One region of the Cryobacterium sp. Hh7 genome, then DNA from elsewhere that is predicted to be linked to it. Evidence: predicted binding sites of a transcription regulator. Region 1 holds the regulator's gene; the other holds the start of a gene.
The links. Region 1 encodes LexA, which represses DNA repair genes until DNA is damaged. Its sites were predicted from a motif close to TCGAACANNTGTTCGA; they were not measured.

Region 1 (6,073 bases):
GACCAATTGCAGGGGCTGTGGCTGTGATGCGGATGGGACTGTGAAGTCTAGGCTCGCCGGGCTAACTGTGCAGCGTGCCGATCCAGTTCTTCAACAAGCGGATGCCTGCCTCCCCCGATTTCTCCGGGTGAAACTGGGTGGCGCTGAGCGGTCCGTTCTCGATCGCGGCCAGGAACGGCGCCCCATGATCGGCCCAGGTCAGCCGGGGCTCTGGGAACGGCGGCATGACCTCAAGCGTCCAGGATTGCGCGGCATAGGAGTGCACGAAGTAGAACCGCTCGTCTTCGATGCCTCGGAACAATTCAGAGTTCGGTGCGCTCGTGACGGTGTTCCAGCCCGTGTGCGGAAGGATCTTCGCGGGAAGCTCGGTGACCGTTCCCGGCCATTCGCCGAGCCCCTCGGTGTCCACGCCACGTTCCACTCCATGCTCGAACATGACCTGCATGCCGACGCAAATTCCGAGCACCGGGCGGCCGCCGGCCAGACGACGGTCGACGATGTCGTCACCGCGAACGGACTTGAGCGCTGCCATCACGGCGCTGAACGCTCCAACTCCGGGCACGACGAGACCGTCGGCCTCCAATGCAGTCGTGCGGTCGCTCGTGAGGGTGACCTCGGCGCCGGCCAACTCGAGCGCCTTGACCGCGGAGTGCACGTTTCCGGTTCCGTAGTCGAAGACGACAACCTTCGTCATAGGGCTCCCTTGGTCGACGGAATACCGTGCACCAGCGGATCGAGGGCCTTGGCGAGTCGGAAGGCGCGGGCGAAGGCCTTGAATTCAGCCTCGGCAATGTGGTGCGGATCGCGCCCGCCAAGCAGGGTCACGTGCACGGTCAGGCAGGCGTGAAAAGTAATCGCTTCGAAGACGTGACGCACCATGGAGCCGGTAAAATGTCCGCCGATGAGGTGAAATTCAAAACCGGCCGGTTCGCCCGTGTGCACGAGGTAGGGGCGGCCGGAGATGTCGACCACGGCCTGGGCCAGCGCCTCGTCGAGGGGCACGAGAGCGTCACCGTAACGGGAGATGCCCGATTTGTCACCAAGGGACTGACGAATGGCCTGACCGAGCACGATTCCGACGTCTTCGATGGTGTGGTGCACGTCGATTTCGATGTCGCCGGAGGCGCGCACCGTGAGGTCGGTCAGGGAGTGTTTGGCGAACGCCGTCAGCAGGTGGTCGAAGAACGGAACCGAGGTACGGATGTCACTGACGCCGGTGCCATCAAGGTTCAGAGACAGGTCGATGCTGGATTCACTCGTCTCCCGTTGCAGGTGTGCGACGCGGGGTGCGGGAATGTCAGCAGGTGAGCTCATGGACCTAGTTTATTCGGCTTGGGCGGGCGCAATTTGACCGGGGCCACCACTGCGACCAAGTCGGGCGATGGCGTCGAGGAACAGGGTCGTCTCCTGTTCGGTGCCGGCGGTCACGCGCAGGTGGTGGGCGATGCCCACATCGCGAATGAGAATTCCCTCAGCCAGCAGCGCCTCGAAGGTCTCGTGCGGGTCGGCTACTCCCCCGAACAGTACGAAGTTGCTCCAGCTGCGGTGCGGGGCATAGCCCAGGCCCGCAAGCTCGACAACGAGTCGATCGCGCTGCCCACGAATGTCATCGACCATCGCGAGCATCTCGACGCTGTGCGCCAGGGCCGCGTTTGCGGCCGCCTGGGTCAGGGCCGAGAGGTGGTACGGCAAGCGAACCAGACGCAGGGCATCCGTTACGGCCGGATCGGCAGCCAGGTAGCCCACACGGGCACCGGCGAACGCGAAGGCCTTGCTCATCGTTCGGGAGACGAGCAGGCGTTCCCGGCCAGGCAGCAGGGTGAGCGCGCTCGGGGTGCCGACCGGAGCGAATTCGGCGTAGGCCTCATCGACCACGACGATGCCGTCGGTCGCGTCATAGGCAGCGGCGATGGTCTCGAGGGAGAGCGGCGTACCGGTGGGGTTGTTCGGCGAGCAGAGAAAGACGATATCGGGCTTGGTACGCGTGATCTCGCTCACGGCGGTCGCTGGCGACAGCTCGTAGTCAGCGTCGCGGGCACCGGCAATCCAGGTGGTGTCGGTTCCCGACGCGAGGATCGAGTACATCGAGTAGGTCGGGGCAAAGCCCAGCAGGCTGCGTCCCGGTCCGCCGAAAGCCTGCAGCACTTGTTGCAGCACCTCGTTGGAGCCGTTGGCCGCCCAGATATTCTCGGCGGTCAGTCCTTCGCCGAGGTAGCGGGCGAGCGCCTCGCGCAGGGCGGTGAACTCTCGATCGGGATACCGATTCACCGAGCGGATGGCCTCGGCCAGGCCGGCGAGGATGTCGCGGGCCACCGCTTCAGGAATGGGGTGCGTGTTCTCGTTCACGTTCAGGGCCACTGGAACATGCAGTTGCGGAGCACCGTAGGGCGTCAGGCCGTGCAGGTTGGTGCGGAGGGGAAGATCTTCGAGACTGGTCACCCTCTCCATGCTAGGGCCCCGTACTGCTGCCCATCACTACTTAGGAGTTGGCGGGGATTTCCAGGCGCTGGCCCGGCTGCAGCGTTTCCACCGACAGGGCGTTGATGCGCTTGATATCGGCGACAACGTCGCGCGGGTCGGCGGCGGGAAAGTTCTCTTCAGCAAGGTTCCAGAGAGTTTGGCCGGGTTCGACCGTGATGAATCGGGCTGAACCGACGTCGGTCGGTGAATAGGCCAACGTGGCCACGATGCCGGAGTCGGTTGTGTACGACACGAGATCGATGCCGGTGGCGGCCCCAGAGGCGCCCACCGCTCCCCCATTGACGGCAAATACAAGGGCGCCCAGAACGACCGGCAATGCGGCGAGCGTGGTGAAGACGACTCGCCCACGCCGGGTGAGGCGAAGACGTGTGACGGGCGGGAGAGAAACTGCGGGAGCAAATGCTGTGGTCATGTCAAACCTCCAAGGTAGGCGGGCTGCGAGTCTCGTATTCGGCCCTCGGCCGGGAGGACCGAATACGAAACTATGTTCCGAATATAACTTCGAACAATCGAACATGCAAGCTTTTTCTCGTCTCTGCCCGGAAAATCACGCAACACACTCGAATAAGTGTTTGTTTCAAGGCCGAGAACTGGATAAACTTTCGATAGGTCAATTGCTTGATTGCTACTCAACCAGACACCACCGACATTCCCGCGAGACGTCCTCTAACCCGCGCGGGACCGACGCAAGGAGCGCTTCTCGTGACACAAAGCACCGGCGGTACCCGCGACAAGGGCGGCACTCGGCGCCGCAAGAGTTTGAGCCCGCGCCAGCTCGCCATCCTCGACGTTATTCAGCGTTCGGTCAGCTCGCGCGGCTACCCGCCGAGCATGCGTGAGATCGGTGACGCCGTCGGCCTCGCCTCGCTATCGAGCGTGACTCACCAGCTCAACCAGCTTGAGCTGAGCGGCTATCTGCGTCGTGACCCGAATCGTCCTCGCGCACTCGAGGTACTCATCGAGATTCAACGCGCGCCCGAAGACGTCGGAACCGGCGACCAGGACAGTTTTCACCCGGGCGTGCAGGTCGGCGACGCTGCGATGGTTCCCCTCGTCGGTCGAATCGCTGCCGGCATTCCGATCACGGCAGATCAGCAGATCGACGAGATCTTCCCGCTCCCCCGCCAGCTCGTCGGCCAGGGGGAGCTGTTCATGCTCAAGGTCGTCGGTGAGTCGATGATCGATGCGGCGATCTGCGACGGTGACTGGGTTGTCGTTCGCCAGCAGAAGACCGCGGAGAACGGCGAAATCGTGGCGGCCATGCTCGACAACGAGGCCACCGTGAAGGTACTGCGCAAGCGCGACGGCCATACCTGGCTGCTGCCGCGCAACAGTAACTTCGAGCCCATCGTCGGCGACTACGCCGACATCCTCGGCAAGGTCGTCGCCGTATTGCGCTCGGTCTAGCGAGTCACCTTCAAGCAAAGAAGAGAACAGAAGCACGGCGCGAGGCCCGACCACTAACCGGTGATCGGGCCTGAAGACTACCGGCTGGCGCCAGGTACGCGAGTGAGCTACCGGGTGAGGCTAGCTCTCAGATCGGCAGCGCGGCGATCGCGCACCACCCGGGTCGCAGCCAGCATGTTGTGCAGGGACTGCACCGTCTCCTCGTAGCCACGCGTCTTGAGCCCGCAGTCCGGGTTCACCCAGACCTGGCGTTCGGGGATGGATTCCAGGGCGGTGTCCAGCAGGGTCGTCAGCTCGTCGACACTGGGTACTCGCGGCGAGTGGATGTCATAGATGCCGGCCCCGATGCCGTGGTTGAACCCGCCGGCCTCAATCTGCTGGACCACCTCCATGCGCGAGCGGGCCGCTTCGATGCTCGTGACGTCGGCGTCGAGGTTGCGGATAGCCTCGATGACGACGCCGAACTCCGAGTAGCAGAGGTGCGTGTGAATTTGAGTCGCTTCCGCGACCCCGGCCGTGGCCAGCCGAAAGGAGCCGACCGACCAGTCCAGGTAGTCGGCGTGGTCCTTCTTCTTTAGCGGCAGCAGCTCCCGCAAGGCCGGCTCGTCGACCTGAACGATCTTGATGCCCGCAGCTTCCAGGTCGCCGATTTCATCGCGCAGGGCAAGGGCGACCTGGCGAGCGGTCTCGCCAAGCGGCTGGTCGTCACGCACGAACGACCAGGCCAGAATGGTCACCGGTCCGGTGAGCATGCCCTTGACCGGCTTGGCTGTCAGGCTCTGCGTGTACACCGACCAGTCCACCGTGATCGGGGCCGGGCGCGAGACGTCGCCCCACAGAATGGATGGCCGGGTGCAGCGGCTGCCGTAGGACTGCACCCAGCCGTTCTCGGTCACGGTGAACCCGTCGAGGTTCTCAGCAAAATACTGCACCATGTCGTTGCGCTCGGGTTCCCCGTGCACGAGCACGTCGAGTCCGATCTCTTCCTGCAGGGCGACGACGCGGCCGATCTCGGCGCGCATCAGGTCGCGGTAGTCATCGGCTGGCAGGTTTCCTTTGAGAAACTGGGCGCGTGCCCGGCGAATGTCTGCGGTCTGCGGGAAGGATCCGATCGTGGTCGTGGGCAGCGACGGCAGCTGCAGCGCAACATTCTGAGCAGTCAGGCGATCGGCGTAGGCACCACGGGTGAAATCGGCGTCGGTGAGTGCGGCCGAACGCGCTCGCACCGAACCGTCGCGCACCCCCGGAGCGGCGAGACGCGCGGTCAGCGCGGCAGCGGCATCCGCGAGCGGAATGGCAATGGCCGCCTGCCCCTCAGCGAGGCCGAGCGCGAGGGTGACGACCTGGCCCACCTTCTGGTCGGCAAAGGCCAGCCAGCTGGTCAGGTCGAGCGGCAACGAGGTCTCATCCAGCACGTCGTGCGGCACGTGCAGCAGCGACGTTGAGGTGGATACGGTGACGGAGTCGGACAGCGCGCGCACGCTCTCGGCGCGCTCGAAAGCGCCTGCCAGGTCGCCGCGCCAGATGTTATGCCCGTCAATCACCCCGGCAACGAGGGTCTTGGCGGCCAGCCCGGGCACTGCCTGCGGCAGGGTGCCCCGAACCAGGTCGAGGCCGATCGCCTCGACGGTAGTACTGGCAAGAACCGGCAGGGCATCATCGAGACTGCCGTAGGGCGCCGCGACAAACAGGGCGGGGCGGCCACTGAGCCGACCGAGCACGCCATAAGCGGATGCGACCGCCGCCAGCGTGTCCCCGCGTGGCACATCGATCGATTCGCTGACCAGTCCCGGCTCGTCGAGCTGCACCCAGTCGGCGCCGGCATCCGCTAGCCGGGATAGCAGCGCTGCGTAGACAGGAAGGATGTCGTCGAGCCGGGACAGCGGGGAGAACCCGGCTGGCGCCTCATCGCTGGCCTTGCTGAGCAGTAGAAAGGTGACCGGACCGACGAGCACCGGACGGGTGAGGAAACCGGCCGCCTTGGCCTCGAGAAACTCGCGCACGATGCGGTCACCGGCCAACGAGAACACGGTCTCCGGGCCAATCTCGGGCACGAGGTAGTGGTAGTTCGAGTCGAACCACTTGGTCATCTCAAGCGGCAGGTTCTCGCCCTCGCCGCGGGCCAGGGTGAAATACCCGGCCAGGTCGATGGTTCCATCAGCACCGACGAGCGAGGCAAACCGGG
Region 2 (6,073 bases), on a different contig from region 1:
TGCTGTTCGGCGGTGACTCTGGTGCCACCGCTGGTGATACCGACGTGCCCGAAGATGCCACCACGAACAACGGTGGCTCCACCGACCCGAGCACCGACGGTTCGACCGGCGGCAGCACCGACGTACCGACCGGGTCGACCGGCGATGCCACAACGAATGCCGAGCTCAAGTCGCTGCTCGCCGTCGCCAAGACGGCGCTGGCAGAAAAGGCGGCCGCACTCGCCGACGGTAACTTCGCCGACTATGGCACCGCCGACGCGAAGCTCGAAGACACGATCGCGAGCATGCTGGCCCTGCTCGGCGAGTAGCCAGACCGCACCACACAGGCCGCAAGCCTTCACTCTCTCGGGTGGGGGCTTGCGGCCTGTGGTATTGGAGGGCAGAGTGCGCCCGCCAGACGTGAGCGAGCGATGTGAGAAGCCGAAGATTCGGCCGGTCTCGACAACGGCGCCCTTCCACTCTCCGAGGCTGCCGAAACCGCCACAGTCACGAAACTTACCAATCTCGACAACGCCACCATTCCGTCGGTCGTCTCTCGACAAGCTCGACAACCGGGTCGAGGCCGCCATAGCCCTGCGCTGGCTGTCTGCTCAGCCCAGCCATCCCGTTGGCCGCGCACGCGACCGCGCGGGCCTACTTTTCCCAGTGTGGTTTCTCGGCCGGGGTGGCGGCACGGTTTTGTCCGGCGGGGCGCCAGGTGTGAGTGGGGTCGAAGATGAGGGGTCCGCGAACCCAGGGGCGGCCGTCTCTCATGTCAATGTCCCAGCCGGAGGTCTCGATGCTCGCATGCCCGGCGTTACAGATCAGTACGCCGTTGTCGATGTTGGTGAGGCCGCCCTAGCGCCAGGGCACGACGTGGTGCGCTTGGGTTAGCTGCGGTGGCACGGTGCAGCCGGGGATGACGCAGCCGCCGTCGCGGGCGGCTAATGCGCGGCGCTGACTGGCGGTGAAGAACCGGTTGCTGTCGCCGAGGTGCAAAACCTGACCCTGGTGGCCGAACAGCACGGGCTGATACCCGCCGGCGCAGAGCAGCTCATCGACTTGTTTCACGGTGAGGGGTCCGTCGATGCCGTCGATCCAGCCGGCGCCGCGGCCGGCGAGGAGGTCGTTGATAGTGATGTGCACGAGTACCGTCGGTGCCGCGCCGCCCATCGTTGGGGTGCCCGGCTGCCGGGCGGCCGCTTCGAACACCGCGCGGAGGATCCCGGCCTGCTTCTCACTGATCGAGCGGGTATCGGCGGGTTCCTGCGGGCAGGGGCTGAGGGCCTGGCCCGCGTTTGCTCCGGTCCGCTCGTCGTAGCCCTGGTCGTAGCCCTGGGCATGGCCGATCGGGCCGTTCTCGTCGTCGGCCTGCCCGTGCTGGCCCCCGGTCTGCTCGCCGCTTTCGCAGTGCTCGACCGGGACATCGTTCGAGGCCTGCGCGCTACGGTCATCGTTGGCGCAAATCGTGAGGACGTCACTGGCGCTGCTATCAGTGCTGGTGCTTGCTTTGCTGTCATTACCGTCGCTGTCCGTGATGCCGTCGGTTTCATCGTTGTGCGTGCTGTCCGCATCGGATAGTTCGCACGGTTCGGTCTCGTGGAAGGCGACCGTGGCTCGGGGAATCGCGCCGGGAACGGGGTTTACGGCAGCGGAGGAGAGGTAGGCGTCGAAGACGGTGCTGATGATGGCGCGGTCGAGGGTGGTCAGCCAGCCGTTCAGGCTGTAGCCGCCGTTATTCAGTCCACCGAAGGCGAACCAGCTGCGCTGTTCCGCCGTGGCCTCACCCGGAGCGCACCCGTCGGGCGCGAGGCGCGCCTGCCACGCGATGCCCTGCTGCCGGAGTAACTCCGGCGCAAATGCGATACCGGCACCGGGCAGCCCCTCGGTCTCCGGGGTAATGGCGCCGGACCCGCTCGCTACCAGGGAGCGCTCGACGCGGTCGAGGTCATCCACCAGCACCGAGGCACGCAGGCCGTCGAGCACGGATACGATGACGCGGGCTTGCTCCACTCCGAGCTCCCCGCCCTGCAACGCCTCACCCACCACGGGGTAGGTCGGTGCGAGGGGCCGGCCGAGCAGCATCCGCTCGCCGGCATTCTTGCCGAGCGACGCGCGCTGCCGCACCTCACTGCGGGACAACCGCGCCAGGGTGGACACCAGCACGAGGCCGCTTCGGCAGCCGAGCCGACGTGCCAGAGACACCGCGCCAGCCGCTTCTATCTCGGTCTGATCGGCCGTCTTTGCCGTAGCAGTCTTAGCAACGGACGCATCAAGGTATTCGGAGCGGCGCAGCACATCCGTCGTGGACAGCACCCGGGCACCATCAACAACCCGGCCGACGCTCTCGAGGGCGAGCAATATGCTCAAGGATTCTTCATCACCCAGCGACCCGAACGACACCGAACTCAACGCTTTCAGGAGAATCTCCCGAGCCTGCCCGACCGCCACAATGACAGCATTCGAACTGGCCTCACCGGTGTTTTCCATGAACATGGGCGCCATTGCCTCCTTCGCAATGATTCTACTCCGCATCGAACACAAAAGCGAGAGCAACTCATTTTTTATTTGTACGGAGAAATTTCAAACTCCAGTGGTCCGATCCGTAGTTCTACGTGATTCACCTTTGAATGAGCGGGAGTTCACTGGCGGTCATCATCTGAGGCGGTTGGTCAAGTTGATAGTAAATCGAATATATAAGTGAAACTTTTACACTGTTTGTTCATATGGCCAACACTGCGGAGTAATGCATTCCACGCCACACTTCGGGTGAGCCGCGATACCGGGCCGAGGATCGGACAGTGGACCCAGTCACCGCTGGGCCTGGAATAGAGCGTCTCTGAGATGCGGCGAGGCCGGGAGCGCTGAGACGCCCGGAAGTGGTGCACTGGGAACGCTGCGGACCCGTGGCGTGCAGTGGCAAGGTGGAAGGCCGCGGATCTTCCCGTGAATCGATTCCGACCACACCGGGTTAGAGCATCTGTCCATACCTGAACACCTGTTGGTGCGGAGAATGGCGATCACTTGCGGCTGTCCTGCTTGATGGTGTTTGATGCCAGTAGAGGAACCCATTTTCGGCGCCCAACTGGAAATATCACCACAAGTGGTCGACCGAGCTTTCAGGGTGTGCTAAATTTGTACTTGTAGCGCGGGGTGGAGCAGTTCGGTAGCTCGCTGGGCTCATAACCCAGAGGTCGTAGGTTCAAATCCTGCCCCCGCAACAGATGCCCCCGGAACCCTTGGTTCCGGGGGCTTTTTTGTACCTTCCGTCCGCTGGGCGCCTGACTTTTGCTAATCGAAGTCTCGACAGGCTCGATCCAGGTCTTGGCGAGATCACTTTTGGACAAGATGAGAAGGTCGGGAGCGAATCGGGCGCGTGACTGCGATTTGGATCGCGTACGTCGATTTCACGCTGGACAGGCGACAATTGATGCAACGAAGGTTGCAGACATGAAGAAGAACAGAAACTGGCTCGCCGCGCTCATCGTCATTCCCCTGGCGCTGGCAGGATGCACGGCCAATTCGGCAGACACGACGACCGCCGCATCCGCGGAGATTGTCATCGCCGTCGTCACGCACGGAACACCGGGCGACACCTTCTGGGACGTCGTCAAGAGCGGCGCGGAGCAGGCCGGCACCGACCTCGGGGTGACCGTCACGTACCAGGGCGATGGCGACCCGGTGAAGCAGAGCCAGCTGATCGCTGCAGCCATCGCCACGAATCCGGATGGCCTCATCGTCTCGATGGCCAACCCCGACGGCGTTCGGAATGCGGTTGAAAAGGCGGTCGCCGCTGGCATCCCGGTGATCACCATCAACTCCGGCCTTGATCAGTCCAAGGAATTCGGTGCCCAGACCCACATCGGTCAGAGTGAGTTCATCGCCGGCCAGGGCGCGGGCGAGCAGCTCGCCGAAGCTGGTGTCAGCAACGTCATCTGCGTCATTCACGAGGCCGGCAACACCGGGCTGGAAGAACGCTGCGATGGAGCAGCTGACACCCTCGGCGGCACGGTCACCAACGTTCAGGTTGACGTCGCGAACATCGCGGACGCTCAGAACACCATCAAGAGCAGCCTTCTGGCCGACTCGTCCATCGATGGCGTGCTCACCCTGAACCCGGGCATCGCCGTCGCGGCCAGCCAGGCCATCGAGGAAGCCGCCAGCACGGCGCAACTGGCGACCTTTGACGTGTCTTCCGACGTCACCCAGTTGATACTCGACGACAAGATCCTGTTCGCCGTCGACCAGCAGCCCTACTCCCAGGGCTACCTCCCGGTGACCTTCCTCACCCTGCAGGCTCGCAACGGCGATGTTGTCGGCGGCGGTCTGCCGGTCTACTCCGGCCCCGGCTTCGTCACGAAAGACAACGCAGCCGAGGTCGCGAAGTTCGCGAAGAATGGAACGCGATGACCCGTACCGCACCCGCGGTGACTGATGAACGGATGATCGATGAAAGGCTCAAGCCAGCCGGTCTCATCATCACGCTGCTGCGCCGACCCGAGGTCGGCGCAGCAGTGGCCGCCCTCGCCATCTTTATCTTCTTCTCGGTCTCGACGCAGGCGTTTCTGACGCCTGCCGGCGTGGCCACCTGGCTCTACTCGGCATCGCTGTTCGGCATCATGGCCGTCGCGGTTGCCCTGCTCATGATCGGCGGGGAGTTCGACCTCTCCGCCGGCGCCATGGTCGGTACGACCGGACTGATCGTTGGAATCGTCACAACCGAGTGGGGCGTCACTATCTGGCTCGCCCTCGTGATTGCCCTGGCGATGGCCCTGGCCCTCGGCGCGGCGAACGCCTTCGTGGTGATGAAGACCGGGCTGCCGAGCTTCATCGTCACCCTCGCCACCTTCTTCATTCTGCAGGGAGTGAACCTCGCGGTCACCAAGATCATCACCGGCACGGTGTCTATTCAGGGCATGAGCGACGTGCCCGGCTTCGATGCTGTCAAGGTGTTCTTCGGCTCCTCGTTCGCATTGTTCGGCATGGACGTGAAGATCTCCATCGTCTGGTGGATCGCGATAACCGCTTTCGCCACCTGGATTCTGCTGCGTACTCGCTCCGGAAACTGGATCTTCGCGGTCGGTGGCCAGATCGAAAGCTCACGCCAGGTGGGCGTGCCTGTCATGAAGGTCAAAATGGGCCTGTTTATGACCACCGCCGGTGCGGGCTGGCTCGTCGGAATGCTCCAGCTGTTCGATGTCTCGACGGTGCAGGCCACGACCGGAATCGGCCAGGAATTCATCTACATCATCTGCGCTGTGGTCGGCGGATGCCTGCTGACCGGCGGCTACGGATCGGCCATCGGTGCGGCGCTCGGCGCTCTCATCTACGGCATGACCCTGCAGGGCATCGTCTTCGCCCAGTGGGATAACAACTGGCTCAAAGCATTCCTCGGTGGCATGCTGTTGCTGGCCGTGCTCGTCAACCTTTATGTACGCCGCCAGGCAGGAGTTCGCTCATGACGCCGGGAGACACATCCGCTGCCCCGCCCATTCTTGAGGTTCGGGATATCGGCAAGACGTATGGTTCGATTCTGGCGCTGCAGGGAGTATCGGCCTCGGTTGGAGCAGGTGAGGTCCTCTGTGTGCTGGGGGACAACGGTGCCGGCAAGTCGACCTTCATCAAGATTCTCTCCGGGGCGCACGCGCACACCCACGGCAAGCTTCTCGCCTACGGTGTCGAGCGCACCTTCGGCAGCCCGCGCGAGGCACTGGACCTGGGTATCGCCACGGTGTATCAGGACCTCGCCGTGGTTCCGCTGATGCCGGTCTGGCGCAACTTCTTTCTCGGCTCCGAATTGACGCGCGGGTTCGGCCCGTTCAGCCAGCTGGACGTCAAGGGGATGCGCCGGATCACCAAGGAAGAACTCGCCAAGATGGGCATCGACCTGCGCGATGTCGACCAGCCGATCGGCACCCTGTCGGGCGGTGAACGCCAGTCGGTGGCCATCGCCCGAGCCGTGTATTTCGGCGCGAAGGTTGTCATCCTCGACGAGCCGACCTCTGCTCTGGGAGTCAAGCAGGCCGGTGTCGTGCTGAAATACATCGCTCAGGCCCGCGATCGCGGCCTCGGCGTGGTCTTCATTACGCACAAC

Region 2: a site for LexA is predicted at 2,668-2,683, ahead of E3T43_RS14585 (HNH endonuclease signature motif containing protein). Genes of this name have one in related genera too.

Annotation. Positions count from the first base shown of each region.
Region 1 is NZ_SOHG01000040.1:30,060-36,132, forward strand. It holds gene hisH (imidazole glycerol phosphate synthase subunit HisH) at 62-694, opposite strand; gene hisB (imidazoleglycerol-phosphate dehydratase HisB) at 691-1,314, opposite strand; gene E3T43_RS11675 (histidinol-phosphate transaminase) at 1,324-2,448, opposite strand; gene E3T43_RS11680 (LysM peptidoglycan-binding domain-containing protein) at 2,480-2,893, opposite strand; gene lexA (transcriptional repressor LexA) at 3,184-3,888, shown strand; gene metE (5-methyltetrahydropteroyltriglutamate--homocysteine S-methyltransferase) at 3,996-6,073, opposite strand, start outside.
Region 2 is NZ_SOHG01000053.1:93,139-99,211, forward strand. It holds gene E3T43_RS14580 (UPF0182 family protein) at 1-308, shown strand, start outside; gene E3T43_RS14585 (HNH endonuclease signature motif containing protein) at 838-2,484, opposite strand; tRNA gene E3T43_RS14590 (tRNA-Met) at 3,127-3,200, shown strand; gene E3T43_RS14595 (sugar ABC transporter substrate-binding protein) at 3,430-4,389, shown strand; gene E3T43_RS14600 (ABC transporter permease) at 4,386-5,441, shown strand; gene E3T43_RS14605 (ATP-binding cassette domain-containing protein) at 5,438-6,073, shown strand, end outside.